3 regions of the Marinobacter sp. Arc7-DN-1 genome follow, and region 1 is predicted to be linked to each of the others. Evidence: riboswitches for the same ligand, from Rfam matches in the RefSeq annotation. Region 1 holds a riboswitch; each other region holds the start of a gene.
The links. Region 1 has a riboswitch for cobalamin ahead of D0851_RS08310 (ribonucleoside triphosphate reductase). Riboswitches for the same ligand answer to the same signal wherever they lie in the genome.
Positions count from the first base shown of each region.

Region 2: it holds a riboswitch for cobalamin, as region 1 does, so the genes downstream of both, D0851_RS13750 (TonB-dependent receptor plug domain-containing protein) here and D0851_RS08310 (ribonucleoside triphosphate reductase) in region 1, are expected to answer to the same signal.
Region 3: it holds a riboswitch for cobalamin, as region 1 does, so the genes downstream of both, D0851_RS12690 (ribonucleoside-diphosphate reductase subunit alpha) here and D0851_RS08310 (ribonucleoside triphosphate reductase) in region 1, are expected to answer to the same signal.

Region 1 is NZ_CP031848.1:1,751,529-1,758,995, forward strand. It holds gene D0851_RS08290 (methyl-accepting chemotaxis protein) at 1-176, opposite strand, end outside; gene D0851_RS08295 (DUF488 domain-containing protein) at 293-655, opposite strand; gene D0851_RS08300 (anaerobic ribonucleoside-triphosphate reductase activating protein) at 691-1,395, opposite strand; gene nrdD (anaerobic ribonucleoside-triphosphate reductase) at 1,397-1,543, opposite strand; partial or broken gene D0851_RS08310 (ribonucleoside triphosphate reductase) at 1,633-3,345, opposite strand; cobalamin riboswitch at 3,493-3,696, opposite strand; gene D0851_RS08315 (iron transporter) at 3,857-4,390, opposite strand; gene D0851_RS08320 (4Fe-4S binding protein) at 4,463-5,896, opposite strand; gene D0851_RS08325 (TetR/AcrR family transcriptional regulator) at 6,142-6,780, shown strand; gene D0851_RS08330 (efflux RND transporter periplasmic adaptor subunit) at 6,764-7,467, shown strand, end outside.
Region 2 is NZ_CP031848.1:2,928,599-2,936,065, reverse strand. It holds gene D0851_RS13760 (FecCD family ABC transporter permease) at 1-890, opposite strand, end outside; gene D0851_RS13755 (cobalamin-binding protein) at 877-1,761, opposite strand; gene D0851_RS13750 (TonB-dependent receptor plug domain-containing protein) at 1,792-3,633, opposite strand; cobalamin riboswitch at 3,769-3,992, opposite strand; gene D0851_RS13745 (putative nucleotidyltransferase substrate binding domain-containing protein) at 4,114-5,988, shown strand; gene D0851_RS13740 (3'-5' exonuclease) at 5,981-6,709, shown strand; gene msrB (peptide-methionine (R)-S-oxide reductase MsrB) at 6,786-7,467, opposite strand, start outside.
Region 3 is NZ_CP031848.1:2,699,629-2,707,095, forward strand. It holds partial or broken gene D0851_RS12670 (acyl-CoA dehydrogenase family protein) at 40-270, shown strand; gene nhaB (sodium/proton antiporter NhaB) at 542-2,047, shown strand; gene D0851_RS12680 (substrate-binding periplasmic protein) at 2,140-2,976, shown strand; gene D0851_RS12685 (DUF3047 domain-containing protein) at 3,000-3,620, opposite strand; cobalamin riboswitch at 3,848-4,057, shown strand; gene D0851_RS12690 (ribonucleoside-diphosphate reductase subunit alpha) at 4,199-6,964, shown strand; gene D0851_RS12695 (ribonucleotide-diphosphate reductase subunit beta) at 7,069-7,467, shown strand, end outside.

The DNA.
Region 1 (7,467 bases):
ATCAGTCGGTGACTGAGCTTGAGCTCAGCCTGGGTTTGCTCCAGAGCATCGGTTTCTGCCTCCAGACGGCTCTCAAGCACCCTCTTCTGCTCACTGATCTGTCCGTAGGCCTCCTTCAATGCCGACAACTCCCCTTCAAGCAACTCTGCGCGCTTTGTGGACGGCCAAAAAGTCATAAAAACTCCAGCTTCTTAATTTAATACATATTTAATGCATATTATATCCATCTTTTTGGAGGCAACTGTACGGATTTGTAACAACCACCAGCAAGACCAGTGGCGCGGCGCCTGCTTCAAAGTTGATTATTCAGAATGAAGTCCCGCAGCGCTACCGCATTGTTATGCCCGGTATCTTTCGCCGCAAACACCAGAGTAATGCGGTTGTGCTCTTCAAGCAGGTTTTTGAGTTTCTCAAGCTCCTCCCCGGCCTCATCCGTGGCCAACTCCCTGAGGTATCGTTCCCGGAATTCTGGCCATTTATCCGAATCGTGGCCGAACCACTTCCGTAGCCCGGTGGACGGTGCCAGCCCTTTCAACCAGTGGGCAATGTCGGCATCTTCTTTGGCAACCCCTCGAGGCCAAATACGATCCACAAGCACTCGCGGACCGTCTGAGCGTGCGGGGGCCTCGTAGGCACGTTTCAGCCGGATGTCCATTGTTCCCTCGTTATGTGAACGTAATATCCCCGAGCCTACTCCCGGAGTTCCATGCTTGCAAAAATCGGGGTGAGGGCCAGCCTGACCGTGTCTCTATCATTTCGGGATATGCACCCAGTGCCGATCTGCTCATTCAGCATCTGATCGCTGCGAGCGACCTGTACGGCAAATCTATCAACACCGCGGTCAGCCAGGCACTGACCCACCCCCATAATCTGCTCCGGACCATGCAACCCGCCATGCCAGGTCATCCGGCACTCAAAATCCACATTGGCTTTTTGCAACGCCTCAATAGCGGCCCAGCTTTCCGGGCCGGAGTAGCGACTCGTGGTTACTGCTTCGTAGTCAGAAGGCATGGCTTTGATATCCAGCCCTACCCAGTCCAGCCAGGGCAGGAGTGGTTTTAGCAGGTCAAGGTGGGGGGCTCCGGTATGCAGGCCGTTGCGAAAACTCATCTCGCGGGTCTGCTTAAGGGCGGGCAGCAGGGCTTTCTGGATGGTCGGTTCGCCACCGCTGAACACCACCGCATCCAGCAAGCCTTGCCGGCCCTCAAGATGATGCTTTACCTGCTGCCAGGTAACTTTCTCATCATCGGTCTTCAGTGGTATGAGGTGAGGGTTATGGCAATAATGGCAACGCCAGGGGCAACCCTGAAGAAACAGGGTTGCCGCCAGGTGTTGTGGATAATCGACGGTGGAGAAGGCAGCCATGCCCCCGATCACCAGGTTATCCGCGGTCATTTCAACGCTCCCGGAAGTGAGTGCGTTCACGGTGTTCGGACTGCTTGCCCTTGTTGAAGGCAGACACCGGGCGGTGATAACCCATTACCCGTGTCCATACTTCACAACGCTGGCGTTGGCTGTCATCGGCAAGCTTCTGGTTTTCCATGCTAATCTCCTTTTACTCGTCTTGGGAAAGTTCCGGGGGTGGCTGTTGCAGCAGCCACCCCCGGTTTTACCGGAGCCCTGCCCCGGAAATCAGGCCACAGCCTCTGGCTTCTGGGGTAACGCTTGCTCTGCCATCAGCAGTTCATCGCATTTCGGACAGAATTTGTGCTCGCCATTGAGGTAACCGTGCACTGGGCAAACCGAGAAGGTGGGCGTTACTGTGATATACGGCAATCGGTAATTCTCCAGCACCCGTTGTACAAACCGACCGCAGGTGGCAGCATCGATGACGCGCTCGCGCATATACAGATGTAGTACGGTGCCACCGGTGTAGCGGGTTTGCAGCTCATCCTGAAGGTCCAGAGCCTCGAAGGGGTCATCCGTATAACCCACTGGGAGCTGACTGGAATTGGTGTAGTAGGAAGCATCGGGTATGCCTGCCTGCAGGATACCGGTAAAACGTTTCTGGTCCTCCCTGGCAAACCGGTAGGTGGTGCCTTCGGCTGGCGTGGCCTCCAGGTTGTAGAGGTTGCCGGTTTCTTTCTGGTAGGCCTTCATGCGTTCGCGAACGTGGTCAAGAACGTCCAGAGCAAGCGCCCGGCCTGACTCGCTGGTGATGTCTTCCCGGTCATCCGTGTAATTGCGGACCATCTCGTTCAATCCATTCACCCCAATGGTGGAGAAGTGGTTTCTCAGGGTCCCCAGGTAGCGTTTGGTGTAAGGGAACAGACCCTCTGCCATCAACTGGTCAATCACCCTGCGCTTGGTTTCCAGGCTATCCCGGGCCAGGCCCATCAGCTTATCCAACCGGGCAAGCAGCGCGCTCTTTTGCCCCTTGTAGAGATATCCAAGGCGAGCGCAGTTTACGGTAACGACACCCAGAGAGCCGGTTTGCTCGGCGGAACCGAACAGGCCATTACCGCGTTTGAGCAGCTCGCGCAGGTCCAGCTGCAGGCGACAGCACATGGAACGGACCATGTTGGGCTCCAGGTCTGAATTCAGGAAGTTCTGAAAATACGGCAGGCCGTAGCGGGCGGTCATTTCAAACAGTCGCAGGGCATTGTCCGACTCCCAGTCAAAATCCCGGGTGATGTTGTAAGTGGGAATGGGAAAGGTGAATACCCGGCCCATGCTGTCACCAGCGGTCATCACTTCAATATAGGCCTGGTTGATAATGTCCATTTCGGCCTGCAGGTCGCCATAACTGAAGGGCATTTCCACACCGGCAATCACCGGGATCTGTCCACGCAGGTCTTCCGGGCACACCCAGTCCAGGGTGATGTTGGTGAAGGGAGTCTGGGTGCCCCAGCGGGAGGGTACGTTCAGGTTGTAGACAAACTCCTGGACACACTGGCGAACCGCTTCATAGCTCAGGTTGTCCTTACGGATATACGGCGCAAGGTAGGTGTCGAAGGAGCTGAAGGCTTGGGCCCCTGCCCATTCGTTTTGCAGGGTGCCGAGAAAGTTCACCATCTGGCCGATGGCGCTGGACAAGTGCCTGGGAGGCCCGGCTTCCACTTTGCCCGGCACACCGTTGAGCCCCTCATGCAGCAGAGTTCGCAAGGACCAGCCGGCACAGTAACCACTGAGCATATCGAGGTCATGAATGTGCAGATCGGCATCACGGTGGGCCTGGCCGATTTCCGGGGTGTAAACCTCGTTCAGCCAGTAGTTGGCAATCACCTTGCCGGCGGTATTCAGAATCAGACCGCCGAGGGAGTAGCCCTGATTGGCGTTGGCGTTTACCCGCCAGTCGCTGCGATGAAGGTATTCACTAACGGTGGCCGAGATATCCAGCAAGGATGGATCGGCAGCTTCTGAGGTGGTCGTGGCGGGCATGTGCTCCTCCTGGAATCGCATCAGGTCTGTAGAACCTTCGCGTATACAGGAGATCACACACGGGCAACCAGACCCGGGGCTTGACCAACTGTTCACCCTGAGTCGCGAAGGTGCAGTGCATGTTGCCCTGGCAGGTCTTCGGACTCAGGGGCGTGAACCTTCCGGTTCGGCCTTGCGTGGCGACTTCCCGGCTTGCGCCAGTGTCATCATGCCACGGTTGTTCCCCAATACCGCTGCGCGTCAGTTCCGGAGTCTCACCGGATTCCTTGCCACAAACACAACATATTGTGGCTTACCAGGACACAATTACTATATATATTAATGCAGAAAAATTCAACCAAGAAAATTTATCTCGTTTACTTCTTAAAAATCGAACAAAGGGAGAGAATGAGCGAGGGATTGGGAAACAGAGGAAAGGCGGCGGCAACACCAGCCAGCCCGGTAACGGACAAGCTGGCTGGAGGCCTTCAATTAATCAGTAACCACCTTTCTTGCCGGTACCCACGTAGGCAAAATCCCACTCCACATCGAACGGAACCCACCATTTGCCGACACCGGTTTCTTTGTCCTTATGGCGATAAAATCCCTGATAGGGGGGCGGATCAATGTGATAAACCACATGGTATTTGCCCGGGCCGTCCAGCTTGATGTTGGCACCGTAGTGCGGTCCATCAGAGGCCACCATCGGCATGAAAGCGCCGGTTCTGGACCAATCCGAACCATCTTTGGTCAGCGTGAAGGTAATTCCCAGATAAGGAACCCAGGCACCGGCACCGTTATTGTTACCAGGCAGTGCGGCGATATCCGCTTCCAGATGGATATCCTTTTCACCCATGCCCGGCAGTTCCGGTGTCATCATCACCGGCTGCAGGTACACCGCGCCGATTTCCATGCCATGCTTCTCTACGGGCTCACCGACCACCACTTCGCCAGCAATAGCGTGGCCGGCAAGCACCAGGCTGCCGGTCAACATGGCAGCAGCAGTGAATGCGCGAGTGCTTGTTTTCATAGCCTTACTCCTCTTTTAGGGTGGTTTCACATCTTCTTTTTTGATCGGGAACTTGCCGGAATGCGGTAGATCTCAGAGCACCGCCATCCACCAGGCGGCAGCCATGGCACTGCTGCCCGCCGCACTCGGTAACAGCGCCAGCCAGCGGCCACGGCCAACACCCAGGCCCTGCAGAATTCGCCAGGCCAGCCAAACACTCCAGACCCAGCCGAGAAAAATCATTGCGGCTTTCGCATTACTGACCTGCACGGCGGTCATACCCAGGCGCAGAAAGGGGGTGAACAGCTCGGTGGCGAGGCCGATCATCAGAGCCATCAGCGCCACGGGGGCCTGGCTGTAACCAATCTGGACGAAGGCCTGAAACAGGCTTGCGGTACCGCCCTGCAACCTGGCCAGCCCGGCACTCGCCAGACATGCCACACTCAGCACCAGAGCAGACAATGCCATGACCGCGACCATGGTGCCGGCGATCATGAAGAAATCGAGCCAGCGAAAGACTTCCCGGCGCTCCGGATGCACACTCATCAGCCAGGCCGGCCCAGGCTTACCAATCCAGTACTGGCCCTGTTCGATAAACCAGGTACCTGCCACTTGCCGCCAGTCGCTGTAAAATGGCAGCACCAGCCATAAGAAGCCACCCAGAGCCACACCGGCACCCAGAAAGATAAACAGGATTTCCCAACCATCCGGGGCATGATGACGAATGGATTCCAGTTCCTGACCCGGCCTGCGGAAAGACACCGCCAGGCCCGCTGTATGGCCGGGCAGAATACAGCGCAGGCATTCGATGCAATGGCGAGTAGCCCGTTTACGGGGCAAGTCGATATAGGTAGGGCAAATGGTTTTGTCAGTGAGTTCGTCCGGTCCGGACTTCCACTTTCGCGGGCAAAGCTGCACCGCACCCAGGCGGGCAAATACCCCCAGTAATAACCCTATGGGGCACAGGTGCCGGCACCATACCCGCTTGTTGCGCCCCCAGAGCCAACCGACGATGACGGCCATTACGAAGGTGCCGCCGAAGATTTCCAGAGTCGCCTCCGGGTGGTCACGTACACCGGTGGTCTGGCCCAACAGGGTGATAATGATAAAGCTGAGGATGGGCGTGCCCGGCCAGCGAACCCATGCCGGTGTCTGCATTTTCAGTCCATGGCGGTTGGCCAGTTCCGACGCGGCCCCCATCGGGCACAGAAAACCGCACCAGCTTCTTCCGGTAATCACCACCGAGAAAAACACCAGAGGGAACCACACACCCCACAGCAGATAGTTTGCCAGCACCCGGCCATCATCCAGAAAGGTTGCCTGTTCTGCTGACTCCGGCAGATACACAGGGACGACCAGCACAGCCAGGAATACCAGGAACATGACCACATGCACCCAGGGCAACCAAGGACCCAGACGGGAGAGAATGCGTTCTACACCGGGATGCTTTGAAGCACGATCAGAACCCCCAACAAAACGCGTTGGCGCTGAGGTTTCACTGATGTCTTTTATGGGAATGGCATTCATAGCGTTACCCCTGATGAACCACACCAACTTTACAACAGAAAAAACCTAATGATAATGATTCTTATCAAACCCCAGTCTTTGGTCTCATCTCCATGAGCCGGGTGGAAAATTGACGGGCACCTCGTTTTCAACCAACCGGCGAGGTTACTTCAGCGGCAGCTCAGCATCGGGGCCAATTTTGGGCTTGCATGTTGGCAGCCTGCCGTCGAGAATAAAGTAATTGATTACTTTCTTTGGGCCAAACCATGCCAGACAAGCAGCCGCCCCCCAAGCGCGATTATCAGAGTACCGAGCAACGCCAGTCCTCCACTATTGAAGCGGTGGTGCACCTGTGCGGCGAGCAAGACCCCTCTACTCTGACGACTGCCCGTATTGCCGATGAAGTCGGGCTATCCCAGGGCGCCCTGTTCAAGCACTTCCCCAACAAGAACAGCCTGTGGGAATCGGTGGCGGGCTGGGTTGCCGAGCAGCTTACCCAACGGGTATTCAGTGTTGCAGACCAGCATGAACGGGCCGATCAGGCCCTGGAAGCCATGTTTCTGGCCCATATCGGATTCATTGCCAGCCATCCCGGCATTCCTCGGTTGATGCTGGGACAGCTCCAGAAACCGGGCAACCACCGGGCGAAACGCATTATCCGTCAGACCCTGGCCACCTACCGGCAGAAAGTAGTCTCTCTGCTGAATCTTGGTATTGAACAGCAATGCATAACCCCGACCATCGACACGGAAGCTGCTGCCGTGCTCTATCTGGGTGCCATTCAGGGGCTGGTAGTTCAGGGCATGGTGGGTGGCGATGTCCGCGACCTGGAACAGGTAGCCCCTCGCATATTCCGGTTGTTCAGCGCAAGCTTCCAGGAGATTCCCGATGACCCGAAAAAATAAGCTCATCCTCGCCCTGACGCTGATTGCCGGCATCGCCTTCGTGGTGATCATGGTGAAACTGAAGCAACCACCGGAGCGCACAGCTGAACAGCTGGCAGCGACACCAGCCAGACTCCTTGAAGTTACTCCCCTCACCGTTCGCACCGAAGCCCGTGGTTATGGTCAGGTGTTACCGGCCCGGAGCTGGAAGGCCGTGGCCAATGTGGGCGGTCGCATTATCTGGAGGAGCCCGGAGCTGGAAAGCGGCAACCTGATCCCCGAAGGCACCCGCTTGCTACAGATAGACCCGACCCGCTACGAACTCGCGGAAGCCTCCGCCAAGGCCGATATCGCCGGCCTTGAGGCAGAGCTTCGGCAACTGGATCAGGAAGAGCAGAACGCCCGGGAACTGCTGAAACTGGAAAACCGCCGGCTGGCCCTGGCCCAGCGGGAGCTGGAGCGGGCAAAAACCCTGACGGATCGTGGTGCCCTGTCTGAAACCCGGCTGGATGAACAACAGCGGGCCACCCTGCAGCAACAACAGGCTGTGCAGTCACTGAAAAACCAGCTCAACCTGATTCCGGTAAAACGGGAGACCCTGAACGCCCGCCTGGCCCGGAGTGATTCGGCCCTGGCCAGTGCCCGGGAAGACCTTAAAGATACCCGGTTTGAAGCCCCCTGGGATATGCGGGTTCACCAGTCCGAAAT
Region 2 (7,467 bases), 1.2 Mb from region 1:
ATCACCACCCGGGCCAGCGTGTCCGCCAAAACCAGCAACGTACCGCCCGCCAGCGCGCAGGCGGGCAGAATCAGCCGCTGATCATTGCCCAACGCCAGCCGGAGCATATGGGGCACCACCAGGCCGACAAAACCAACGGCCCCTGCCATGGTCACGGCGGTCGCCGTCAGCAGACTGGCCATCAGATAAATCAACCACTCCAGTGGCCGGACCGAAACCCCCAGAGCCGCGGCCTGCAATGAGCCCCGGGCCAGAACATTCAGTGCCCGCCCGAGCGGAAACACCAGCAGGCAGACCAGAACCAGAATAACCAGACCCGGCCAGGCCGTGGTGGCGTGGGAAAGGTCCCCCATCAGCCAGTAAAGCATGCCGGGCAGCCGGCTGGCCGGTGTCATGGACAGGATCAGGGTAATGACAGCACCCCAGCCGGCGGCCACCACCACACCGGTAAGCAGGAGACGGGAGGGTGTCCAGCTTCCGCTGCCATGGGCGAGACCAAAGACCAGCAGGGTCGCCAGCATGGCACCGGCAAAGGCCGAACCGGAAACCAGGTAACCGGCGGCTCCGGCCAGCATGGCCAGCAAGGCACCGACGGCAGCACCCCCGGACAATCCGAGCACATAGGGGTCTGCAAGCGGATTGCGCAGCAGTACCTGCATCAACGCTCCGGCCACTGCCAGTAAACCTCCGGTGGCGAACGCGCTCAGCGTACGGGGCAGCCTCAGATCAAGAATCAGGGTTTGCTGCAGTTCACTGCCGCTGCCGGCCAGCACCCGCAAGGTGTCCTCAATACCGATGGCGCTGCTGCCAATGCTGACCGACAAAAAGCCCGCCACCAGGCTCGCCAGCACCAGGACCAGCATGGGTTTCAGGGGACTAGAGATTGGCACGGGCCTGCTCCAGGGTCTGGCACAGGTGTCTGGCGCCTTCTGCCATGCGAAGCGTGGGTCGCGCCAGCAGATCGGGCGGTTCCAGGAACAGGTTGCCGGCTGCCGCCGCCGCAAGGCCCGGGAACTGGCGCCATGCTGCCAGCCACCCTTCGTTCTCCGCCGACCCGGCGGTGACAATCGCCTCCGGATTGGCCTCCAGAACCGCCTCCCGGCTGACCCGGGGCACCAGTCTCGGCAACTGGCCGAATACATTGGTTCCCCCACACAGCGTGATGGCCTTGCTGATCAACTCCTCCTGGTTCACGGTCATCAGTGGCTGGTCCCATATCTGGTAAAACACCCTGACGGGCCTGGCACCGGCAAAACGGTCCTCCAGTGTCGCGATTTCCTTTCGGAAGGATTCCGCGCGGGCCTCACCAACAGCCGGTGAGCCGGTCAGTAACGCGAGCGCCTCAACCGCCGTGGCGATATCATCGAACGCCCGCGGGGCAAGCCAGAATACGGAAACGCCAAGCTCTGACAGCCGTTCCAGCTGGCTGCGGGAGTTGCCATCCACCCAGGCCACCACCAGGTCCGGTGCCATCGAGACGATGGCCTCCAGATCCAGCCGGCTACTGTCGCCTACCTGCGGTAACTGCACCGCTTCTGCCGGATAGTCGCTCCAGGCACTCACCGCCACCACCTTCCCGCCGGCACCGGCGGAGAACAGCAGTTCGGTGGCGCCCGGTGACAGCGAGACAACCCGCCGGGCGGGATCAGCCAGGCACACCTCATGGCCGAGCGCGTCGCGAGCACACGGGCCGCCTGCCTGCGCCGACAAGGACGCAGGCAGAACCAGGACAAACAGTGCGGCGAGCCCGAGATGCCTCATCAAGACAGAAAGCCTTTCCGATCAATAAAGTTACTGCTGAAAATCATAGCGCACCGAGGCCATGAAGGTCCGGCCAGCGGCCAGATAGTCGAAAGGTTCGAAGGTCACGCTGTCATTGCCCCGACTGGTGGCATAGCGGCGGTCCAGCAGATTGTCGACCTTGAGTGACGCCGACCAGCCCGGCTGAAAGTTCCAGGCTGTTCTTATATCGACTGTGCCGTACCCGGGCAGAAGGCTGGTGTTGGCTGCATCATTATAGCGGTCACTCTCGGCGATGAAGCTGGCACCGACAGACCATTGCGCAAACAGGCGATCAACGTCGAGACGCACATTCTTTTCGGCACGGCGCGGCAGGCGGGCACCGCTATCCCGATTTTCGGTGTCCGCGTAGGTTACGGCTGCTGCCAGGTTCCAGTCCGCGGTTTCAATACCCGAGGAAACTTCGATACCGCGGATCCGGGCCGTCTCTACGTTTTCCATTGTGCCCTCAAACGTTACCGGGTCAGAGACAAAGGTAATGAGGTCTTTCACATCGTTCTGATAGAGCGCAATGTCCCAGTACCAGTGGTCATAACGCCCCGTAAAACCGGCCTCGATCATCTGGCCTTCTTCCGCATCAAGGTCGGGATTACCGGTGTAGAATGGTACTGTCAGATAAAGATCATTGAAGGTTGGAGCCCGGAACGAAGTGGCATAGCTGAGGCGCAAACGATGGGCCCGGTCCAGTTGGTGGCCAAGGGCCACACCCCCCGTCTCATCCTTGCCGTAGGCTTCGTTGTCATCAAGGCGAAGGCTGAGCATCAGGTCTGTCGCATCGAAGTTCAGGCGTCCCTGACCAAATACCGCGCTGTTCGACCGGCTGTTTTCGAGGAAGTCGCTACTGCCGTCCACTTCGTCGATCACCACCTCCGAGCCAAGAACCAGTTCGTGGACGCCGGCAGTCAACGTGTTTTCCCAGCGCGCAGAGCGGGACAGGGTGTCGAAGGTGCTCGGAAAACTCCCGAAGGTGTCCTGTTCATCCCTGGCCTCTGAGAACTGAATCCGGGTGCGCCAGTAGTCACTGGCAACCGCCTCCAGATACAGCCCCATGGCACGGATCAGGAAATCGGTATCACCACCTTCAAACTCGGTATTGCCCTCGGACTGGAACACCGTCAGCCCGGCACCGCCGCCCTGGCGAAACTCGTGGCTGATCTTTGCCAGCCCGCCGGCATTGCGAAACCCCTTATCCTCGCCACCGGCCCGCAAGCTAGTGCCCTCGGTATCGGAATAAACCCCGCCGGCCAGAAACGCCGACTGCCCTTCCCTTCCGGCCACGCCGGCCGTGGTTTCAAGCGTCTCGTGGGAGCCACCGGACAGTTCCGCCCAGCCCTGGCGGCCCGCTTCTGGCTCGAGGGTAAACGCCTGGATAACACCGCCCACCGCATCCGCCCCATACAGGGAGCTTTTCGCACCGCGTACAAGCTCGACCCGCTCCATCAGCTCCGGCGGCAGGAACTGCCAGGGCGGGATGCCGGCGGTGGCTGAGCGCAGGCGGATACCGTCCAGCAGCAGAACCGTACCGGAACTGCCGGCACCGCGCAGGAATACGCTGGTGGTCTTGCCATAGCTGCCATCGGAAACCACATTAACACCTGGCTGGGCGTCCAGCAGATCCCGGAATTCGGCTGGTTGCTGGCGACGGATGTCGTCTTTTTCGATGACCGTCACCGACGACAGGCTTTCACCCACGGTTTTCGGACCAAGGGTTGCCGTGACGATGATCGGATCAAGGGCTTCGGTGTCATTGTCATTCTGGCCCAACGCAAGGACAGGCAGGGTTAACAGCGACGTTGCCGTCACCAGGGCAGGGAAGGAAGGTTTCACAGTCATTATTCGTGGCTCCGCACCGCGCGCACCCGCGCAGGAATCTGGGTTTTGTTGCGGAACGGGAAAGCAGGGGGCGGGCGGTCATCGGGTGGCAGGAAAGCGGAACCGGACTATCACCCACCCAGGTCGCCCACCGCAACATCGGGTGTTTTTCCAGGCCGGTCTCCGGGCTGGCAGGCGGAACCGAGGTTCCCGGGCAATCACCTTCCCATGCCATGACGACACAGTGGCGCATCAGATTGCCGTTATCCTGCTTACCGTTGCGGGGGCAGCATCGGACTTGCGCTGGCAATGCCAGGCTCACCGATTTCCCGTTTCACCCGTCGCGCTGTGCGACGGACACCTGAAAAAAGTACCGGAAGGCTAGCAACACCGACGAAAGCGGTCAATGAGATCCGTCAAATGTCGACATGGCCGCTGCTTCCTACCACTGCTATATTGCTTATCTCAGATTGATTTTCCTCCGTCAAAACAGGGAGTTTTATGCAGGCCGAGCTTATCGACATCCGCAATCACATGGCGCAGTACCCGCCGTTTGACGAGCTGCCCGAGGAGCTGCTCGACAGGGTGGTTGGCGGCATTGAGGTGGTGTATTTCAAGGCCGGCACCCAGATCCTGGAGTTCGGTGAGCAGAACACCTGGCTTTGCTATGTGCGCAGCGGGGCCGTGGAGATCTATCGGCGCACCGGCGAGCTGTATAACCGGATCGGCGAAGGAGAGATATTCGGCCAGTTTGGCCTGCTGATGCGCAAGAAGGTGCGGTTTCCGGCGAAGGCCCTCGAAGACACGCTGATCTACAAGATCCCCGGTGAAACCTTCCACTACCTGTGGGAAAACGATGAGAATTTTGCCGATTTCGTGGAAATCGAGGACCGCAGCCGCCTGCGATCCGCCCTTTCCCGGCGGGAAAAGTCGAACCAACTGATGACCTCAAAAGTCACCCGCCTGATTGCCCGGGAACCGGTCTCGGCGCCCTGCACGGTCCGGCTCCAGGAAGCCGCCCGGATCATGACGGACAATGGCGTTTCCGCCCTGCTACTGATGGACGAGGAAGGTGAAAAGCCGTTGCTAAAGGGCATTATTACCGACCGCGACCTTCGCACCCGTGCGCTCAGCGAAGCCCTGCCCTCGGAGACACCCATCAGTGACATCATGTCGGAGGACCTGATCACCATCCGCTCGAACGCCTTCATCTTCGAAGCCATGCTCACCATGCTTCACAACAATGTGCACCACCTCCCCGTGATGGATCGGGACGAGGTGCGGGGCGTGATCGCCCTGTCCGACATTGTGAAATACGAGAGCCAGAGCAGCCTTTACCTGGTCAGCAATATCTACCATCAGCAGGATGTTAAAGGCCTGAGGAAGATCAGCCGGGATGTGCGCGACAGTTTCGTGCGGATGGTAAACGAAGACGCCAATTCCCACATGATCGGCAGTGCCATGGCCGGAATCGGGCGCAGCTTTACCCAGAGGCTGCTTGAGCTGGGCGAGGAAAAACTCGGCCCGCCCCCGGTTCCCTACTGTTTCATGGCCCTGGGTTCCATGGCCCGTGATGAGCAACTGGTAGTGACGGACCAGGACAACGCCATGATCCTGGACGACGGGTTTGTTCCCGAACAGCACGATGAGTATTTCCTGGCGCTGGCGAAATTTGTCAGTGACGGACTGGCCGAATGCGGATACACCTACTGCACCGGCGATATCATGGCCACCAACCAGAAGTGGCGGCAGCCGCTGCGGGTGTGGAAAGGCTACTTCACCGACTGGATTGACAACCCGAAGGCCCAGGCCCTGCTCAACAGCAACATCTTCTTCGATCTGGACGGCATCTATGGCCAGACCGAATTTGCCGAGCAGCTGAAAACCCTGGTGGCCGACAAGGCCAGCAACAGCCAGCGGTTCCTGTCACTCCTGGCCCGCAACGCCCTGAACCGGACACCGCCCATCGGCTTTTTCCGCACCTTTGTGCTGGAAGAGGACGGCAAACAGCAGAAAACCTTCAACCTCAAACGCCGGGGCACCGCTCCGCTGTCGGACCTGATCCGGGTCCACGCCCTGGCCTGCGGCTCCCGGGCCCAGAATTCCTTCGAGCGGCTGAAAGCCATCGGCAATACCAAGCTGCTGCTGGACGATGATCTCGGCAACCTTCGGGACGCCCTGGAATTCATTTCGATTGTCCGGATACGACACCAGGCCCTGGCCATTGAGGCGGGGCGGGAGCCGGACAACAATGTCCGGCCGGAAGACCTGTCACCCTTTGAGCGCAGCCACCTCAAGGATGCCTTCCAGGTGGTCAGTAATGCCCAGAAATTCCTGAAATTCCGGTACAACACCCAGGTGACCCGCAATGTCTGATGACTCGCGGGCTGAACACTCCCTCACCAGCCTGCCATGGCCGGAGCAGTATCAGGCCATGGCCGACCAGAGTAAGTCACCGCTTCTGAAAGCTTTTTACGAGAGCGGATGCGTATCGCCCGATACGCCGCTGTCAGAGGTTCCGTTGGTGGCTGTCGACTTTGAGACCACAGGCCTCGATGCCAACCAGAACTCGATTGTCAGTATCGGTCTGGTGCCCTTCACGCTGGACGGGATCCGGTTGGCCGAGGCCAGGCACTGGATCGTGCGCCCGAAACTGCCCCTGCACCAGACCTCCATTGCCATCCACGGCATCACCCACAGCGATATCGACAAGGCACCGGATCTGGAAGACATTCTTGAGGATCTGTTTGCCTGCCTGAGTGGCCGTGTCCCTGTTGTCCACTACCGGAATATCGAACGACCGTTCCTGGATGTGGCGCTGAAGTGGCGGCTTGGTGAAGGCATCCGCTTTCCGGTCCTCGACACCATGGCCATTGAGGCCCACCTGCACCCGAACCGCCAACCTACCATGTGGCAGCGATTCCTGGGGAAATGTCCGGTATCGATCAGGTTAGCGGACAGCAGGCTGCGTTATGGGCTGCCCCATTACGCGGCCCACAACGCGCTGATCGATGCCATTGCCACGGCGGAGTTGTTGCAGGCCCAGGTGTTGCATCACTTCAGCCGGCAAACGGCGATTGGCGATCTCTGGCTGTAGCCTTATTGTCGGATTACGCTGCGCCAATCCAACCTTCCCAGATGCCCCAATCCCGCCGCCTGGGCGTCCGGCCCGGCTACTGACTGGCCATATCGGCCTTGGGTTGGACCTCGTTGATCCATTCGCCATAACCCGCCGAAGCCATGTCCTCCAGGGGAATGAACTTCATGGCAGCGGAATTCATGCAATAGCGCAGTCCCGTGGGGGCCGGGCCATCGTTGAACACATGGCCCAGGTGGGAGTCCGCGTAGCGGCTGCGAATTTCCGTCCGGCTCGTGAAGAATGAGCTGTCATCCCGCTCAACCACCGCATCCGGCGTGATGGGACGGGTAAAGCTGGGCCAGCCGGTGCCGGATGTGTATTTGTCCCGGGAGGAGAACAGGGGCTCACCTGAGACAATATCCACATACAGGCCCGCCCGCTTGTTGTCCCAGTACGGGTTATTGAATGCCGGTTCGGTGCCGTCTTCCTGGGTGACCTCATACTGCCTATCGGTCAGCCGCTGTTTCAGGGTTTTCTGATCAGGCTTCACAAAGCTCTGGCGATCAAAGCCCGGGTCCGCCTCGCCGGTCGCCATGGCTGCCGGCCTGAATCGGGAAAAGTCCAGTTCGTAGTCTTCACCATACACCTTCTCGATAAACTGATAACGGCCTGAATTGAAGGTGTAGAAGTTATAGCGAATCGGATTTTTCTTGTAATAGTCCTGGTGGTACTTCTCTGCCGGATAAAAGGTTTTCAACGGCACAATTTCAATCAGC
Region 3 (7,467 bases), 950 kb from region 1:
GGTATGATTGCCCGCTATGGTATTTCTTGGGGTGCGTTGGGCGCCGCTGCCGTAGAGATTACCTCGATCATGAAGCGCAACTCCTGTGGCAAGGCTCTGGATGTTGCCCGCCTGGCCCGGGACATGCTCGGTGGCAACGGTATCAGCGATGAATACGGTGTGGCACGTCATCTGGTGAATCTGGAGGTGGTGAACACCTATGAGGGCACCCACGATGTCCATGCCCTGATTCTGGGCCGGGCCCAGACCGGGATCCAGGCGTTCTTCTGACACCAGTTTTGTTATTTTGTTATTTTTTTCGCAAAGCGACCGCATTGCGCCGGGAATCGGTTAAAATGCGGTCGCTCTTATTACTTTAGTTAAGTAATATTACGAAAAAAATCCGTAGTGGTTAGACCCACCTCACCTTCTTGTTGTTATTAAGACCAAATACGGTCAAACAATGTACCTTTGGACCATACCCCGGTACATAAATATCAAGGAAGATGTCGACGCTCTGCCACACAATACCGACAACCCGTTCTCTCAGAAGATTTTCGCAATGCCCACGACTGTTATCTCCGGCTTTACCTACAACTTCCTTGGCAAGGCGCCTGTCTGGTACAAGCAGGTGATCCTGCTGTTTCTCATTGCCAACCCGATTGTGATGTATGTGCTTGGGCCCGGAGCGGCGGGCTGGCTTTTGATTGCCGAGTTCATCTTCACTCTGGCCATGGCCCTGAAGTGCTATCCGCTGTTGCCCGGTGGCCTGCTGGCTGTGGAGGCCCTGCTGATCGGGCTGACTAACCCGGATGCAGTGTATCTGGAGGTGCTGACCAACTTCCCGGTGATCCTGTTGCTGATGTTCATGGTGGCGGGGATCTATTTCATGAAGGAGCTGTTGCTGGTGACCTTCACCCAGATCCTGGTGGGTGTGCGGTCCAAATCGGCGCTGTCGCTGCTGTTTTGCGGTGCGGCCGCGTTGTTGTCGGCTTTTCTGGATGCCTTGACGGTAACCGCCGTTATTATCTCGGTCGCCGTGGGTTTCTATGCTGTTTATCACAAGGTGGCTTCCGGCAAGGGCTATCAACACGCCGACCACAATGCCAACAGCGACGAAGAAGTGATCGAGCTGCACCGGGAGGACCTGGAAAATTTCCGCGCTTTCCTGCGCAGCCTGCTGATGCATGGTGCCATCGGCACCGCCTTGGGTGGCGTGGCGACCATGGTGGGCGAGCCCCAGAACCTGCTGATCGCGAAAGTGGTGGGCTGGGATTTTGCGACCTTCTTCCTGCGCGTGGCGCCGGTCAGTTTGCCGGTACTGGCGGCGGGTCTGTTCACCTGCTGGGCCCTGGAGAAGCTGCGCTGGTTTGGTTACGGCGGACGGCTGCCAAAACCCGTTCGCCGGGTGCTGGAGGAGTTTGCCGATAACGAGCGCGCCAAACGGACCAAGGCAGACCAGGCCGCCCTGTGGGTTCAGGCCCTGGCCGCGCTGATCCTGGTGGTGGGGCTGGCGTTTCATCTGGCCGAGGTGGGCCTGATTGGCTTGCTGGTGATTATCCTGATTACCTCGTTTACCGGCGTTACCGACGAGCACCAGATCGGCAGGGCGTTCCAGGAATCGCTGCCTTTCACCTCTCTGCTGGTGGTTTTCTTCGCCGTGGTGGCTGTAATTCACGAACAGCACCTGTTCAAGCCGATCATTGATTACGTGCTCTCGTTGCCGGCCAACCAGCAGCCCGGCATGTTCTTCATCGCCAACGGCATTCTCTCGATGATCAGCGATAACGTGTTTGTAGCGACGGTTTACATCAGTGAGGTCAAGCAGGCCCTGGATGCCGGTGCTATCAGCTATGAGCACTTCCAGAAGCTGGCGGTTGCCATCAACACAGGCACCAATCTACCAAGTGTTGCTACACCGAATGGCCAGGCCGCGTTCCTGTTTCTGCTGACATCCGCCATTGCTCCGCTGGTGCGTTTATCCTATGGCAAGATGGTCATCATGGCGTTTCCCTACACACTGGTGATGGGCGGAGTCGGCCTGTACATGGTAATTAACTATATTTGACAATCTTCCCGGTTTTTTTGCGGGCAGTGTCAGTGTAGATTTGGTCGGGTCTGTTAATCTTTGCTTAAACAGACCCGACATTTCCGGATTCCATGCGCAGCAGCTTTTCACTTCACTTGTTTGTCTTCCTGACGCCCGGGCTCTTTCATGTCGCCCGGCTCGTTATCCTGTTGGTAGCCGCTCTGTTATCAACAAGCGCCACCGCCCAGTCTGGCCCGGGCGCAAAAACCCTTCGCGTGGCTTATGTCGAGTTTCCGCCCATTACCTATCAAACCGACGACGGCGCACCGGCAGGCAGCTTCATCGAACTTACCCGTAAAGTGGCGGTTGAGGCGGGCTACAAGCCGGAATTTGTCTACTTGCCGCTGAGTCGCACGTATCTTTACCTGAGCAACGGAAGGATCGATGTCTGGCCCGGTGTGACCGAGGTTCCACGCCTGGTGGACGATGTCCTGGAGAGCTGGGTCAGCCCGTTGGCTGTGCAACTGAGTGCCTGGTACCGTGAAGGCACCCCGGCCCTTGATCATTTTGATCTGCTTCAAGGCAAACGGGTGATCGTGATTGGCGGCTACACCTACGGTGGTCTTTTGGCCTGGCTGGAACAGAACGGTGGCATACGGGTAACCGAAGCGCCGAACCACCGATCGGCCGTTGATATGCTGAAGCGCAAGCGGGGTGACTATCTCCTGGATTACCGGCAACCGGTTCAGGAAATCCTGACAGAGCCTTCGGATAGTGTTATCCGGGAATCGGAAGTGCGCACCCGCAATGCCGCGTGGATTTTCTCGCTTGCACATCCCCGTGCAGCGTTGCTGCGGGACGACTTTGATGATGCCTACCTGCGACTGGTGGAGAAGGGCGAAGTGCCCCCGGTGCGTGAAATTACCGGAGGTTATGTGATACCAGGGTTCCCCGAGGAACTTCGGTAAACGGCCCTTTGCACAGGGATATATCAGGGATTGAGCACGATATCACCGTACCAGGCTGTTGCGGTTTCGCCGGTGTTGTCCGAATCCGACATGATGGCAATGCCCACCACCGGTGGCGGTGCCTCGCCAAAGGCCTTTCGATAATCGGCCATGATATCCCGTTCAATCGTGACCCATTCACCGACCTGTTTTGAGCCGGAATTGACGGCGACCATCACGGTCTTCTCCGTGTAGGGGTTGGGCACGAACTCACCCTCTGGCAAGGTGTTGGCCCAGATGTAGTTCAGGGCATTGCCCGGTAGGGTTTCTCCGAACAGCACCTCCACGGTTTTGCGTTTGGCACGTTCGAAAAAGCCGGCCTTCTCAGGCTGAAATTCAAAGGCGACATAGATTCGGGCGGGGTAGTCATCCCCCGACTTTTCCCGGGCATCACCCTGTTCAAAAACGTTTGAGACTTTCCAGCGCCATTGCAGAACCAGCGAGTCGGACGGTTCCAGATTCACCCGGGCAATCAGGCCGGAAGCTCCGCCCCTGGTGGTGGCCTTCACCACCTGTTCTCCATCCTCTGTTACCAACTCATAGCGGGTGAGCTGGTCGATTTTGGGAAACTCCAGAGGCTCCCAGCCGTCGTTAAGGGACTGCATTTCAGAAAACGGAGTCAGGATTGCTTCCTGCGCACCGGCCTGGGAAAACGCCAACAAACAAACGAGGCTCAGAGCCCAGGTTTTGCAATACCCGGTTAAATGCATGACGGTTTTCCTCTGCTCAGACAGTAAGAAGGCAGACAGATGTTTTACCGGAAAGTGCCTTGTTCTGTAAAAGCTACCTGTATATAGTGTCTCCATCCTTGGCAAAATACCATATGTAGTGACCATCGCATAACCAACATGGTTGGCGCCTGATCAATCCCTACATCCTGGTATCGGGAATCCGGTGAGACTCCGGAACTGACGCGCAGCGGTATTGGGGAACGAGCGTGGCATCACAGACACTGGCGCAAGCCGGGAAGTCGCCACGCAAGGCTGAATCGAACGATTCACGCCCCTGAGTCCGAAGACCTGCCTGGGAGAACACTGCACCTTCGCGTTTCAAGGTGAGCAGATCGGACCCAGGCCAGGCTCGTAGGTCGGATTACGCATTCGCTAATCCTACGGTGCTGCTGCTCAGATCCCCTGCCTACGCGAAGGTTATGGAACTCAACGCGTATTCAGGAGAACAAAGCATGTCCGCCTCTGCCCTGGCCGAACCCCGGTCAACCTCACACGCCGATACCCAATCCCTGCAGGTCATCAAACGCAACGGCACCCTCGTTGGCTTTGATCTGTCCAAGATCAGCGTCGCCGTCACCAAGGCGTTTCTGGCCGTGGAAGGGGACAAAGCCGCCGGTTCTGCCCGTATTAACGATGCTGTGCACCGGGTCACCGAACAGGTTATCCACGCCATTGGCCGGCGCCTGAAAGCCGGCGGTAAAGTGCACATCGAAGACATCCAGGACCAGGTGGAACTGGCCCTGATGCGGGCCGAGGAACAGAAAGTGGCCAGGGCGTATGTGCTGTATCGGGAAGAGCACGCCCGCGAGCGTGCCCGCCATGCCCCGGTGGAGGCCCACCCGCACCTGACCGTGAAGAAAACCAGCGGCGAGATCGCCGCCCTCGATCTTGGCCTGATGAAGCTCCAGGTGGAGCAGGCGGCGACCGGGCTCGAAGGCATTGATGGCGATTCCCTGGTGGACGATGCACTCACCAATCTTTATGACGGCATCGCCGAGGAAGACGTACTCTCCGCGCTGATCATGACCGCCCGCAGCCGGATCGAGCAGGAGCCGGATTACAGCGTAGTTACTGCGCGTTTGCTGCTGGAACAGCTGAGACTGGAGAATGCCGCCGCCCTGAACCTGCCCATCAGCCGGCCGCTGGCGGAAATCTACCCGCAGGCACTCTCGGCATTCATTGAGGCCGGTATTCGCTATGAGCTTCTGGACGAAGCGCTGGCGGCCTACGATCTGGAGCGCCTGGGCGCGGCCCTGAAACCGGAGCGGGACCTGCAGTTCGGTTTCCTTGGTTTGCAAACCCTGTACGACCGGTATTTCCTGCACTGGAACAAGGCCCGGCTTGAGCTGCCGCAGGTATTCTTCATGCGGGTGGCCATGGGCCTTGCCCTGCGTGAAGACGATCCGAATGCGCGCGCCATCGAGTTCTACAAGCTGCTGTCCAGTTTCGATTACATGGCTTCCACACCGACGCTGTTCAACAGCGGCACCCGCCATTCCCAGCTGTCTTCCTGCTACCTGACGACTGTCGGCGACGACCTCGAAGACATCTACGGCGCCATCCGCGACAACGCCCTGCTCTCCAAATGGGCCGGCGGTCTGGGCAACGACTGGACACCGGTGCGGGCGCTGGGCGCTCACATCAAGGGCACCAACGGTCAGAGCCAGGGCGTGGTGCCCTTCCTGAAAGTGGTGAACGACACCGCCGTGGCGGTGAACCAGGGCGGCAAGCGCAAGGGCGCGGTGTGCGCCTATCTGGAAAGCTGGCACCTGGACATTGAGGAATTCCTGGAGCTGCGCAAGAACACCGGTGATGAACGCCGCCGCACCCACGATATGAACACCGCCAACTGGGTACCGGACCTGCTGATCGAACGCATGCGCGAAGACCGCGACTGGACGCTGTTCTCCCCCAGCGATGTGTCCGATCTGCACGATCTTTACGGCAATGCTTTCCGTGAACGCTATGAGTATTACGAGGCACTGGCGGAGCAGGGCAAGATCAACCTGTTCAGGAAGACCCCGGCCAAACAACTGTGGCGCAAGATGCTCACTGTGCTGTTCGAGACTGGCCACCCCTGGATCACCTTCAAGGACCCCTGCAACCTGCGTTCACCCCAGCAGCACCGGGGCGTGGTGCATAGCTCCAATCTGTGCACGGAAATCACCCTGAACACCAGCGCTGATGAAATTGCCGTGTGCAATCTGGGCTCGGTGAACCTGGCCGCCCACATCGCCAACGGCGAGCTGGATGTGCAGCGACTGGAGCGCACCGTGACCACCGCCGTGCGCATGCTCGATAACGTCATCGACATCAACTACTACGCCGTACCCCAGGCCCGCAATTCCAACCTCAGGCACCGCCCGGTGGGTCTTGGCCTGATGGGTTTTCAGGACGCGCTCTACCAGCTGGGCCTGCCATACTCCAGCCCCGAGGCAGTGGAGTTTGCCGATGTCGCCATGGAACAGCTCAGCTACTTCGCCATCCGCGCCTCGGCCACGCTGGCGGGTGAGCGCGGCGCTTACGACAGCTATGACGGCTCCCTCTGGCAGCGAGGCATCCTGCCCATCGACTCCATCAGCCTGCTCAAAAACGCACGCAGGGAAGGGGACCTGTCCATTAATACCAATGCCCGGCTGGACTGGACCCCGGTGCGGGAACTGATTGCCCAACACGGTATGCGCAACAGCAACGTCATGGCCATTGCCCCTACGGCGACCATTTCCAACATTGTGGGCGTGTCCCAGTCTATTGAACCTGCGTACCAGAACCTGTTCGTGAAATCGAACCTCTCCGGCGAGTTCACGGTGGTCAATCCCTCACTGGTTCGGGATCTCAAGGCGGAGGGGCTGTGGGACAACGTAATGGTCAACGACCTGAAATACTTCGACGGCTCCGTGCAGCAGATCGACCGTATTCCGGCGGTACTGAAAGCCCGCTACGCCACTGCGTTCGAGCTTGACGCCCGCTGGCTGGTGGAAGCCGCCGCCCGCCGCCAGAAATGGCTGGACCAGGCTCAGAGCCTGAACCTCTACATGGCCGAACCCAGCGGCAAGAAACTGGATGCCCTGTACCAACTGGCCTGGGAACGGGGCCTGAAAACCACCTACTACCTGCGTTCCCTGGGAGCTACCGGCGCCGAAAAAATCGCACCCGTATCCGCGCCACAGCCGCAGGTTTGCAGCATCGATAATCCGGACTGCGAGGCCTGTCAGTAACTGACTTTTTTAGCCACGGACACTCACGGACCCACACGGACGAAAAAACATCTTTGTCTTTGTCCGTGTGGGTCCGTGGCAAATCAAATTAAAAGGAACGAATAATGCTGAACTGGGACGACGAACCAAAAACCGAAACCAGGGCCGCCAATCCAGACGCCCCGGCCCCAGTGAATGTGGACGACAAACGCGTCGTCAACGGCAACACCGACATCAACCAGCTTGCGCCATTCAGGTACCCCTGGGCCTGGGAGTACTTCATGAACGCCAACAAGAACCACTGGACGCCGCTGGACGTCAACATGGCCCAGGACGTCCATGACTACCACCACCGGCTGACCGCGCCGGAAAAGCACGTGTACGAGAACGTGCTGGCCTACCTCACCACCTCCGACATCCTCGCCATGCGCAACATCGGCCTGGCTGTGATGGAAAAGATGAGCGCGCCGGAACTGCAGATCTACCAGGCCCGGCAGGTGTACGAAGAAGCCATGCACACCTGG